Regions from separate parts of the Pandoraea fibrosis genome, predicted to be linked through region 1. Evidence: predicted binding sites of a transcription regulator. Region 1 holds the regulator's gene; each other region holds the start of a gene.
The links. Region 1 encodes sigma-54, which starts transcription at its own class of promoters, with help from an activator protein. Its sites were predicted from a motif close to TGGCANGNAANCTGCTTT; they were not measured.
Positions count from the first base shown of each region.

Region 2: glnA (type I glutamate--ammonia ligase) is a predicted target of sigma-54. The motif match lies at 2,129-2,146, and genes of this name have one in related genera.
Region 3: nirB (nitrite reductase large subunit NirB) is a predicted target of sigma-54. The motif match lies at 2,415-2,432, and genes of this name have one in related genera.

Region 1 covers NZ_CP047385.1:596,704-600,881, reverse strand. Annotated here, with positions in the region: gene lptC (LPS export ABC transporter periplasmic protein LptC) at 1-153, shown strand, start outside; gene lptA (lipopolysaccharide transport periplasmic protein LptA) at 150-851, shown strand; gene lptB (LPS export ABC transporter ATP-binding protein) at 877-1,647, shown strand; gene PI93_RS02665 (RNA polymerase factor sigma-54) at 1,742-3,229, shown strand; gene hpf (ribosome hibernation-promoting factor, HPF/YfiA family) at 3,372-3,725, shown strand; gene ptsN (PTS IIA-like nitrogen regulatory protein PtsN) at 3,962-4,178, shown strand, end outside.
Region 2 covers NZ_CP047385.1:3,946,587-3,950,764, forward strand. Annotated here, with positions in the region: gene glnL (nitrogen regulation protein NR(II)) at 1-343, opposite strand, end outside; gene glnA (type I glutamate--ammonia ligase) at 618-2,033, opposite strand; gene PI93_RS17310 (rhodanese-like domain-containing protein) at 2,527-2,994, shown strand; gene PI93_RS17315 (LysE family translocator) at 3,044-3,661, shown strand; gene PI93_RS24950 (hypothetical protein) at 3,911-4,033, shown strand; gene PI93_RS25105 (DUF4148 domain-containing protein) at 4,079-4,178, shown strand, end outside.
Region 3 covers NZ_CP047385.1:2,137,307-2,141,484, forward strand. Annotated here, with positions in the region: gene PI93_RS09555 (acyl-CoA dehydrogenase family protein) at 1-702, shown strand, start outside; gene PI93_RS09560 (MFS transporter) at 791-2,263, shown strand; gene nirB (nitrite reductase large subunit NirB) at 2,602-4,178, shown strand, end outside.

The sequences.
Region 1 (4,178 bases):
GGCATGATTTTCAATAACATCTCGCGCGCCGTACAATTGCTCGGCAATGTTCACGGCACGATCCAGCCGGCGGAAATGGGCAGCAAGCGCCCGGCGCCGCCCGCCGCGCCAAGCGCGCCACCCCAGACTAAACAGGGCTCCAAGACCCCATGACCGATCGCCGCAACCCGCGACCCGTTTTCCTGTCGATGCGCGCACTGCGCGCGCTGGCCACCGCCTTCGCCGTGCTCGGTGCACTCGTGTCGCCGCTCGCCCATGCCGAGCGCGCCGACCGCGACAAGCCGCTCAACATCGAGTCGGACCACATGAGCTATGACGACCTCAAGCAGGTCAACATCTTCACCGGCAACGTGACGATGACCAAGGGGACGATTCTCCTCAAGGCCGATCGCGTCGAAGTGACTCAGGATCCGGAGGGTTATCAGTACGCCACGGCGTATTACAAGCCAGGCGGCCCGCTCGCCTATATGCGCCAGAAGCGCGACGGCCTCGACGAGTACATCGACGGCTGGGGCCAGACGATTTACTACAACGGCAAGACCGAAGTCGCCACGCTCACCACGCAAGCCACGCTCAAGCGTCTGGCCGGCGGCACCCGGGTGCTCGACGAGATCCACGGCAGCGTGATTACTTACGACACGTATAACGAGGTCTATACCGCGAACAGCGGCGCCGATCAGGTCAACGCCAACAATCCGAACGGCCGCGTGCGCGCCACGCTCGCCCCGCGCAATGCGACAGGGGCGAATCAGGCGCAGCCCGGCGGCGCGAGCAAGCCGGCCGCCCCCGCCCCCAAGGGCGATCTGCCGCCGCTGTCTCCCTCAAAAAGCATTGGGAATCCGCGTGAGTAATTCTGCCAACAGCAACGCTTCGACCATCAACCCCGGCTTCGGCCAAGCGGGCAAGCCGAGCGCACTCGTCGTGCGCTCGCTCAAGAAGCAATACGGTGCCCGTACCGTCGTCAAGGACGTCTCGCTGGATGTAAAAAGCGGCGAAGTCGTGGGTCTGCTGGGCCCGAACGGTGCCGGCAAGACAACGTCGTTCTACATGATCGTGGGCCTCGTGCCGGCCGACGACGGCGAGATTCAGCTCGACGGCAACCTGATCAGCGAACTGCCGATTCACGAGCGCGCTCGCATGGGAGTCTCGTATTTGCCGCAGGAAGCGTCGGTCTTTCGCAAGCTCACGGTCGAGGACAATATCCGCGCCGTGCTCGAATTGCAGCTCGATGCGCAGGGCAAACCGCTCAAGCGAGACGAAATCGATCGCCGTATTGAAGCGCTGCTCGACGAGTTGCAGGTCAGCCATCTGCGCGAGAATCCGGCCATGTCGCTCTCGGGCGGCGAGCGCCGCCGCGTGGAAATCGCCCGCGCCCTGGCCACGCAGCCGCGCTTTATTTTGCTGGACGAACCATTTGCGGGCGTCGATCCGATCGCCGTGCTGGAAATCCAGCGGATCGTGCGATTCCTGAAGGATCGTGGCATCGGTGTCCTGATTACCGACCACAACGTGCGCGAGACGCTCGGTATCTGCGATCACGCCTACATCATCAGCGAAGGCTCGGTGCTCGCCGCCGGCACGCCTGACCAGATCGTGGCCGACGAAAGCGTCCGGCGCGTGTATCTGGGCGAAAATTTCCGGATGTAAAGCTAATTTTTCGCATGTAAACCCTGCCTCCGATAGGGGACAGGGCCGGTTCCGCTGGCGTGACAAAGCCTCTACAATGAAGGCGAGACACGCTATGAAACCGACTCTTCAACTCCGCACCTCGCAGCACCTGACCCTCACGCCGCAGTTGCAGCAATCGATCCGGTTGTTGCAACTGTCTACGCTCGAACTTCAGCAGGAAGTCGAGCACGCCCTCACCCAGAACCCGATGCTCGAACGCGAGGACGATTGGCTCGCGGGCTCGGTACGTGTGGGCACGGACGGGTCGTTGCGCAACGAGCGGAGCACGTCGGCCAGTCATACGAACGACGGCTCCGAACCCGCCAACGGCCGCGATGAAGCCCGCGAACTCGACGGCGAAGCCCGCTTCGACGACAACGCGCAAGACAACGGCAGCGACTGGAGCCTGAACGACTTCGCTCGCTCGGGCAACGCCTCGGACGACGACGACAACGCGCGTCCGCAATTGCACGTCGACCATCCCAATCTTCGCGAACACCTGCTGGCGCAGTTGCGCCTGACCAAAGCCGCGCCGCGCGACCGTGCGCTGGTGGCATTCCTGATCGAATCGCTCGACGAAGACGGCTATCTCGGCACCACGCTCGACGACATCGAGGCAGAAATGCCCGAAGAGCTGGCGCTGGAAACGGAAGAGATCAACGCCGCGCTTGCCCTGCTGCAAAGCTTCGACCCCGCGGGCGTGGGGGCCCGCGGTCCGGCGGAATGCCTGCGCCTGCAACTCCAGCGCCTGCCCGCGAGCAGCGTTCGCACGCTCTCGCTGCGTATCGTCAGCGATCACCTGGAACTGCTCGCCGCCCGCGATTACACTCGCCTGCGCCGCCTGCTGGGCGTGAGCGAAGACAGCTTGCGTGCCGCCCATCAACTGATTCGCTCGCTCGACCCGTTCCCCGGCGCCGCCTATGGTTCGCCTCAGGCCGATTACGTCATCCCCGATGTGCTCGTGCGCAGACAGGGCAGCGGCTGGACCGCAGAGCTGAATCCCGACGTCATGCCGCGCCTGCGCATCAACGAGATGTACGCGCGCATTCTGCGCAATAACCGCAACGATCCGGGCACCGGCAACTTGCAGCAGCAGCTTCAGGAAGCGCGCTGGCTGATCAAAAACATTCAGCAGCGCTTCGATACGATCCTGCGCGTGGCGCAGGCGATTGTCGAGCGTCAAAAGAACTTCTTCACGCACGGCGAAATCGGCATGCGGCCCTTGGTTTTACGCGAGATTGCTGATACGCTGGGTTTACACGAATCCACGATTTCACGCGTGACTACCAGTAAGTACATGCTCACTCCATTCGGAACCTTTGAGCTGAAGTACTTTTTTGGTTCACATGTGGCAACGGAAGCCGGGGGCGCAGCGTCATCGACCGCCATCCGCGCACTCATCAAGCAACTCATAGGAGCAGAAGACCCGCAGAGCCCCCTTTCCGACAGCCGTATCGCGGAACTGCTGGCAGAGCAAGGGTTCGTGGTAGCGCGGCGCACCGTCGCGAAATACCGCGAGGCCATGCGAATCCCCGCAGTGAACTTGCGCAAATCTTTGTAGGACGGTCCTGGTGCGCCATGTTGGCTCGCTGGGGCATAACGCCGCAGTGCGACATTGCGTCACGTCAATGGCTCGCACTCCCGCTAGCCAGCGTCGCTCATGACGCGGCCTGCACTTCGGCATTTCAGCAAGGAGAGCAGCTATGAATCTGAAGATCAGTGGACATCACCTCGAACTCACGCCGTCACTGCGCGAATTTGTCGTCAACAAGCTCGAACGCGTGTTGAGGCATTTCGACCAGCTCATTGGCGCCGAGGTGATCCTATCTGTCGACAAGACCAAGGAGAAGGCCGGACGCCAGATTGCTAGCGTCACCGTGTATCTCAAGGGCAAGGAAATTTTCGTCGAGAAGTGTGACGAGAATATGTATGCCGCCATCGACAAGCTGATCGACATGCTCGACCGCAAGGTAATGCAATACAAGGACAAGGTTCAGGATCACGGTCGCGAGGCCCTCAAGCACCAGCAACCTCCCGAGGCGGAACCGCTGCAATGAGTCTGTCCGGGCGTGGTAGTCGCATTGACTGACAGCCTCGTGAAATCGCACGGAACCACCCGAGCGCACACGCGTCTGTCATAAGTCTGGCATCACCCACCGCGGGGCCGTTGAACGGCCCCTTTTGTATGGTTCCGCCAAGTTCCGTGGATTGCCGCGGCCGCTGCGGCGGGTGGTCTATAATGCGTGGTCAATCGGGGGTTGGAGGGCGACTCAGCGTTCGCCCGCATTACAAGATGAACCGTTTAGTCAAACTCTTACCTGCGTCCAACATCCTGCTTGGACTGTCAGTCACCAGCAAGAAGCGCGTCTTCGAGCAAGCCGGGCTACTTTTCGAAAACAATGCCGGCCTGTCGCGCGCGCTTGTGACCGACAATCTGTTCGCACGCGAGCGTCTCGGCTCGACCGGACTGGGCGAAGGCGTGGCCATTCCACATGGCCGAATCAAGGGCC
Region 2 (4,178 bases), 2.2 Mb from region 1:
CCGCTTCCGGCGCAGCCACGATCGCGTGCGTATGCAATGGCTCCTGTGCGGTGCGTTCAAGCACCAGATCGAGGCGTGTTGTCTGAAAGTGGTTGGCGATGAGATCGGCCAGCGTCGAGGCCAGCACTTCACCATTGGTGAAGACATCGTTCCACGTCATCTGCGACAGCGAACGACGCGAGAGTGCAAGCAGCGCCTCCGCCGCCGGATTGGCGAACACCACGCGCAGCGTGTGCTTCTCGAGCACCAGCAGCACGGTCGGCAGCGCTTCGAGACCCGGCAGGATACCGGTCACGGCGAGCTTCGCCTCCCAGGGCTCAATGCTCGTGTGCAGCGCCGACATATGACCGGACAATGCGGCTGCGTCAGTGGTCATTTCGGTAGCATGGTTGTCGTCATCGGCGACGGCGTGCGAGGCACGCTTCGTCTGCCCTTTCGCACCAGCGCGGACACTTTTCATCAAGGATCGAGGCGATAGATTCATGACTGGCTACGAGGTGAAGGCGCGCTGCGGATAAAAAAGGGGGACGGCCGCGGCCATCCCCCTTGCTTGTCGAGCATGACGGTCGGCCGCTGGCGTTCCGTCATGCCGGCGCATTCCCTGCGCAGCGATTCGATTACAGCGAGTAGTACAGTTCGAACTCGAGCGGGTGCGTGGTCATTGCCACGCGACGTGCTTCTTCCGTCTTGAGTGCGATGTACGAATCGAGCATGCCGTCCGTGAACACGCCACCACGGGTCAGGAACTCGCGGTCTTCGTTCAGGTACTCCAGCGCCTGTTCGAGGCTCGAGCACACGGTCGGGATCTTTGCATCCTCTTCCGGCGGCAGGTCGTACAGGTTCTTGTCGGCAGCTTCGCCCGGGTGGATCTTGTTCTGCACGCCATCCAGACCAGCCATCAGCATCGCCGAGAAAGCCAGGTACGGGTTGGCCATCGGGTCCGGGAAGCGCGCTTCGATGCGGCGGCCCTTCGGGTTGGCGACGTACGGGATACGGATCGAGGCCGAACGGTTACGGGCCGAGTAGGCCAGCTTCACCGGGGCTTCGAAGTGCGGCACGAGACGCTTGTACGAGTTCGTCGACGGGTTCGTGATGGCGTTCAGCGCGCGAGCGTGCTTGATGATGCCGCCGATGTAGTACAGAGCGAATTCCGACAGACCGCCGTAGCCGTTACCGGCGAACAGGTTCTGACCATCCTTCCAGACCGACTGGTGGATGTGCATGCCCGAGCCGTTGTCGCCCACGATCGGCTTCGGCATGAACGTGGCCGTCTTGCCGTAGCTGTGTGCCACGTTGTGCACGACGTACTTCAGGATTTGCGTCCAGTCGGCGCGCTCGACCAGCGTCGAGAACTTCGTGCCGATTTCGTTCTGGCCCTGACCTGCGACTTCGTGGTGGTGCACTTCGACCGGCACGCCCAGTTGTTCGAGCAACAGGCACATTTCCGAGCGCATGTCCTGGAACGTGTCGACCGGTGCGACCGGGAAGTAGCCGCCCTTCGTGCCCGGACGGTGGCCGGTGTTGCCGCCTTCGAAGTCCTTCGACGACGACCACGGCGCTTCTTCCGAGTTCACGCGAACGAACGTGCCCGACATGTCCGTGCTCCACTGGACCGAGTCGAAGATGAAGAATTCCGGCTCCGGACCGAAGAAGGCGGTGTCGCCCAGGCCCGTGCTCTTCAGATAGGCTTCAGCGCGCTTGGCGATGGAGCGCGGATCGCGGTCGTAACCCTTGCCGTCGGCCGGCTCGATCACGTCGCAGGTCAGCACCAGCGTGCTTTCTTCGTAGAACGGGTCGATATAGGCAGTGTTGGGGTCCGGCACCAGCAGCATGTCCGAGGCTTCGATGCCCTTCCAGCCGGCGATCGACGAACCGTCGAAAGCGTGACCGCTTTCGAACTTGTCGGCGTCGAAGTGCGACACCGGCACCGAGACGTGTTGTTCCTTGCCGCGCGTGTCGGTAAAGCGGAAGTCAACGAACTTGACGTCTTCTTCCTTGACCAGGTTAATCACATCTGCCACAGATTTGCTCATGCTATCTCCCGAAAGATTCAATCTGGCGCTGCCGGCGCTTATCGCCCGCGTCGCCGCACCCTCTTAACGAACTCCGTGTTCGGATTCGCCTGAGTAAAGCAGGAAGCGTGCCAACGCCCTGCCAACGCCCCTCTCCTCGCTCTCGCCCTCTGATTTCTAAGGAAATAATCGATTCTGGTGCGTCCAGCCTCGAATTCCCGCTCATGGGCCCAAATTCTCCATTCCGGTGCAACAAACCCCAAAAATGACCGCTGTTGGTGCATTTGGCGATTATGCACCTTTTCGGTGCTCACGGACGAATGCCGCGAACCGAAGTTGTGCACCCCGATGCACCGTCCTAAAGCACCATGTCATGTCATGCACGGGCCCGCCTTCAATCAATCAACGCTGCATCCGGCCCGCCTCGCCGATGTCCCATGTCACCTAAAGCGCATCTCGCACGAAGTGCACGCTAGAATGAAGGACAACCATCGACTAACGAGATCACAGCAATATGACAAGCGCCAAAGCCATTCTCGATCAAGCCATCCAACGTCGCGCCACCGGCCAGCTCGCCTACGCTGGCGCCGTCACGCCGGAAGAAGCCCTGGCGCTCCTTAACGCCGATGCCAACGTTCGCCTGATCGACGTGCGCACACGCGCCGAACTCGATTGGGTCGGCCGCCCGCAAGTGCCCGATGGCCAATACGCCAATGTCGAATGGGTGCGTTACCCCGGGGGCGTGCCCAACGAGCACTTTCTCGAGCAACTCGCCTCGCAAACGCCTGACAAGACCACGCCGCTACTGTTCCTGTGCCGCAGCGCGGCCCGCTCGAAAGCGGCGGCGAAAGTCGCCTTCGAGGCAGGTTATACGCAGTCGTTCGACATCCTGGAAGGCTTCGAAGGTGACAAGGACAGCGAAGGCCACCGCAAACATGTGAGCGGCTGGTGCTTCCGCGGCCTTCCCTGGCTCGGTGCCTGAGCCGCTTTTCAGACAACGCTGATCGTCATCAACGCGAGGAGACGCCGAGATGGATTGGACTCACTTGCTGACTTTCGCCCTCGCCCTGTTCGTGGGCGCAGGCACCCCGGGACCCGGTATCGCGGCCATCGTTGCACGCGTTCTCGGGCGCGGCATGCAGGGGGCGATTGCCTTCTCGGCGGGCGTGGCAATCGGCGACGTGGTCTGGCTCACGCTGGCCGTGCTCGGCGTGGCCGCACTGGCGCATACGTTCTCGGGCATCTTCCTGGCGATCAAATACTTGGGCGCCGCATACCTGCTCTATCTCGCATGGAAGATGTGGCATGCGCCGGCCATCGCCCCGACGGAGCCGATGACGGACGCGCCCCGCGAAAAATCGTGGCGACTGTTTCTCGGCGGCCTGTCCGTCACGATGGGCAACCCGAAGGTCGTGGTGTTCTACTTCGCCCTGCTGCCCAACCTGCTCGACCTTCAGAAAGTCACGGCGCTCGGCTATATCGAAGTCGTGGGTGTCACGCTGACTGTGCTCTCGATCGTGTTCGGCAGCTACATCGTGCTCGCCGCTCGCGCACGTCGACTGCTCAGTTCGGCACGCGCCGTGAAGCGCCTGAATCGTGCGACCGGCACCGTCATGGCCGGCGCGGCAGTCGCCATCGCCACACGCTGAGCGTCATCCCCGTCTTTCCCGCAACATCGCAAACGCCACCCCTCGGGTGGCGTTTTTGCTTCGCGAGCCCCTCGCGCATTGTTGCGAATCCCGTAAGTATTTATTCCCTTTATTGCCGTTTTTCTGCGATAGCCAGACGCTTAGACTCTGTTCACGGTCGCACACAACGCATACCGCGTCGTCACAAACGCCACGCCGGTACCGATGCATTGCGCGCCCCCGCAGCACAGAAGAACAGGAGTTATCGTCATGAATCGCAAGCTCATCGCCTCTGCCCTAATGTCAGCCGTCATGGCCACCGCAGCCGGCACCGCCTTCGCACAAAGCGCCCGCACCAGCGACGCGTATCCGGAAGGCTCCCAATTCGCCTAGGTCACGCAAACGTCGCAAGTCACGCGCGAGCAAGTTCGCCAGGAACTGGCCGACGCACGCGCTCAGGGTCTGATCCCGCAGAACGATTACGAGTATCCGGTCCTCAATTCGCTGTCGCAGAGCAACGCGCCAGGCAAGACGCGCG
Region 3 (4,178 bases), 1.5 Mb from region 1:
CGCTTCATCACCAACGCGCCGCGTGCCGGAGCCTTCACCCTGATGGCGCGCACCGGCGGCGAAGGGGCGGGTGGCATCTCGGCGTTCATCGTGCCGGCGGGCACGCCGGGGTTGTCGCTGGGCAAACCCGACAAGAAGATGGGGCAGCGCGGCACGAAGACCTGCGACGTAGTGCTGGAGGGCGTGCGTGTCCCGGCGGCGAACATCATTGGCGGCGAGGCAGGCAAAGGGTTCAAGACGGCCATGAAGGTGCTCGATCGCGGACGCCTGCACGTGGCGGCGCTCTCGTGCGGCATGGCGCAGCGCATTCTTGACGAAGCGGTGGCTTACGCGCGCGAACGCAAACAGTTCGGGCAGCGCATCGGCGACTTCCAATTGGTTCAGGCGATGCTTGCGGACAGTCAGGCCGAACTTTATGCGGGATGGTCGATGGTGCAGGACTGCGCCGCGCGCTACGACGCGAAGCCTGCGGGCAAGCGCGATGCGGATGTGAGCATGCGAGCCTCGTGCGCCAAGCTGTTCTGTACGGAGATGGTCGGGCGCGTGGCCGATCGCGGCGTGCAGGTGCATGGTGGCGCGGGCTACATCAACGAATACAAGGTCGAGCGCTTCTATCGCGATGTGCGTTTGCTTCGCCTGTACGAGGGCACCACGCAGATTCAGCAGTTGATCATCGGTCGCGCATTGATGCAGGACGACTGACGCTGCCCTGTCGGTTGCGGCGCGCCGGGCAGCGGCCGCGCGGTGGTTGTAATACACTCGCTGGCGTTCGCTGCCCCCGAGAGCCGTCGTGTCCGAACCTGCCCAGTCGCGCCCGCCATCCCCCTCCTTACCCCCTTCGCCGTCCGGGCCGTCTGACCGGCCGGCACTGACGGTCTCGCAGACGGCATTGCCGTTGCTCGTCGCGTCCACGTTCTTCATGGAGAACCTCGACGCGACCATCATCACCACGTCGCTGCCCGCCATGGCGCACGACTTCGGTGTGGCGCCGTCTCAGCTCTCCATCGGACTTTCGGCCTATCTGGTGGCCCTCGCGGCGTTCATTCCTGCGAGTGGCTGGCTCGCCGACCGGCTCGGCCCGCGTCGCGTGTTTCCGGCGGCGATTGCGCTTTTCACGCTCGCGTCGGTGCTGTGCGCGATGAGTACGAGCCTCGACATGTTCACGCTGTGTCGCGTGTTGCAGGGGCTCGCCGGGGCGATGATGGTGCCGGTCGGCCGACTCATCGTACTGCGCAATACCCCCAAGCCCGCGCTGGTACGCGCTATCGCGACGATCACCTGGCCGGGACTCGCCGCGCCAGTGCTTGGCCCGGCGCTGGGCGGGTTCATCTCGTCGACGTGGAGCTGGCACTGGATCTTCCTGATCAATGTACCGCTGGGCATTGCGGCCTTCGTGGCGGCGCTGTGGCTGGTGAAGCCGTCGCCCGGGCAACGCAAGCCATTCGATCTGCCCGGGTTTGTGACGAGCGGCGTCGGCGCGAGTCTGCTGATGTTCGGGGTGGAGCTGGCCAGCCGCACGCCGGCCGACTGGCCGCTGGTGATCGGGTGTCTCGCGACGGGACTGGTCGCCATGGTGTGGTCGGTCCGCCATTTCCTGCGCGCTGCGCATCCGCTTATCAATCTCTCCGCGCTGCGCGTGCAGACGTTCGCCGTGACGGTCTGGGGCGGTTCGATGTTCCGTATCGCCATCGGCAGCGCGCCGTTTCTCCTGCCGCTCATGTTCCAACTGGCGTTCGGCATGAGCGCCGTGACATCCGGTCTGCTGATGCTCGCGCTCTTCGCGGGCAATCTCGGCATCAAGCCGGCGACCACGCCGATCATGCGCCGCTTTGGCTTTCGTGGCGTGTTGCTGGGCAATGGCGTGCTCGTGGCGGTGGGCTTCGCACTGTGCGCACTGTTGACGGCGACGACACCCCTATGGCTCATCGCACTCGTGCTGCTCTTCGGCGGTATCTGCCGCTCGGTGCAGTTCACCACGCTCGCCACGATGGGCTTCGCGGACGTGCCGCCAGACGACATGAGCGGCGCCACGACGCTCTTCTCCGCGCTCCAGCAGATGACCTCCGGTCTGGGCATCGCTCTGGGCGCGCTCGTGCTCAAGATCACCGAAGTGGCGGGGGCCGCACCGTTCAGCGCGACCAGTTTCCGGTGGACGTTCGCCGCGATGGCGGCCATCGCGCTACTGGCTCTGATCGATGGTGTTCGCCTGCCCGCCGATGCCGGCGCGCACGTGAGCGGGCATACGCCATCGGCGGCACGCTGAGACGCATCATCCTGGTGCGCGCAAGGCGGGTAGCGCCCCGCCTTGCACTGCGGCGGTGCGGCAGGTTTCACGCCACTTTCGGGCGTTTCCCATAGACATTTCTCCCGCTTCGCCTTATTCGGCAACGTTCTGCCGATCGCGGTCGCCTGGCTGGCATGCTTGTTGCATTAGCGTAAGGGCCAGCGGCAAAGGCGTCGCCGGCAACGAATTCAGGTGCGACGTCGGGCGGGATCGCCTGCGACGTACCCACAGGACAACGGCGTCCCTCCGTGCTTCGGCACGGACGGACGCCGTTTTGTTTTTCGGGCGCTGCACGCGTTGCAACGGGAGAAGACAGCATGCGCAAACCTCGTCTGGTCGTGATCGGCAATGGCATGGCGGGCATCCGCACGCTTGAAGAGCTGCTGGAGATCGCGCCGCATCAATACGACATCACCGTGTTCGGCGCGGAGCCGCATCCGAACTACAACCGCATCCTGCTCTCGCCGGTGCTGGCGGGCGAACAGGCGTTTGCGGACATCGTGCTCAATCCACTCGACTGGTATGCGCAGAAGGGCATCACGTTGCATCTGGGCAAGGAAGTCACGCAGATCGACCGGCCGCGCCGTGTGGTGCGTTGTGCCGATGGCACCGAGGCGCCGTATGATCGTTTGCTGATCGCCACAGGCTCCAGCCCGTTCATCCTGCCGGTGCCGGGCAAGGATCTCGACGGCGTGATCAGCTATCGCGATATTCGCGATACCGAGATCATGATCGAGACGGCGCGCGTGAAGCGTCATGCGGTGGTGATCGGCGGCGGCTTGCTCGGTCTGGAAGCAGCGAATGGTCTCAAGCTGCGCGGCATGGACGTCACCGTCGTGCATCTGGCCGATACCCTGCTCGAACGCCAGCTCGACAGCACGGCCGGCAAGCTCCTGCAACAGTCGCTCGAAGCGCGCGGCCTGGCGTTCCGATTGGCGCATCAGACTTCGGCCATTCTCGATGACGGCAACGGTGCCGTGCGTGCCGTGACGTTCAGCAATGGCGAAGAGGTTGCCGCCGATCTCGTGGTGATGGCGGCGGGTATCCGGCCGAATACGACGCTTGCCGAAGCGGCCGGGCTATATTGCTCGCGCGGCATTGTCGTGTCCGACACGTTGCAAACCTACGATCCGCGCATCTACGCCGTGGGCGAGTGCGTGAGCCATCGCGGCGTGGCCTACGGTCTGGTGGCGCCGCTGTTCGAACAGGCCAAGGTCTGCGCCAATCACCTCGCGCTCATGGGCATCGGCAGCTATCGCGGCTCGGTGCTGTCGACCAAGCTCAAGGTTACGGGGATCGACCTGTTCTCGGCCGGCGATTTTCTGGGCGGCGAAGGCACTGAAGAAATCGTGCTGTCCGACCCGGCGAGCGGCGTCTACAAGAAGCTCGTGATCCGCGACGACAAGCTCGTTGGCGCATGTCTGTATGGCGACACGGCCGATGGCGCGTGGTACTTCAAGCTGCTGCGCGAAGGTCGCGCGTTGGGCGAATTGCGCGAGCGCATCATGTTCGGCGAGTCGAGTGTGGGCGATGTCGGCACGCAGGGGCAGAACCGTGCGTCGGCCATGTCCGATAGCGATGAAGTCTGCGGATGCAACGGCGTGTGCAAGGGCACCATCGTCAAGGCGATCACCGAGAAGGGGCTGTTCACGCTGGACGACGTGAAGAAGCACACGAAGGCCGCCAGCTCCTGCGGCTCGTGCGCCGGGCTGTGCGAGCAGATTCTGATGAGCACGCTGGGTTCGACCTACGACGCTGCACCGAAGGAAAAGGCCGTGTGCGGCTGCACCGACCTGTCACATGCGGAGGTGCGCCGCGCCGTGCGCGAGCATCGCCTCACGACGCACCGGGCTGCCTTCGATTTCCTCGAATGGCGCACGCCGAACGGCTGCGC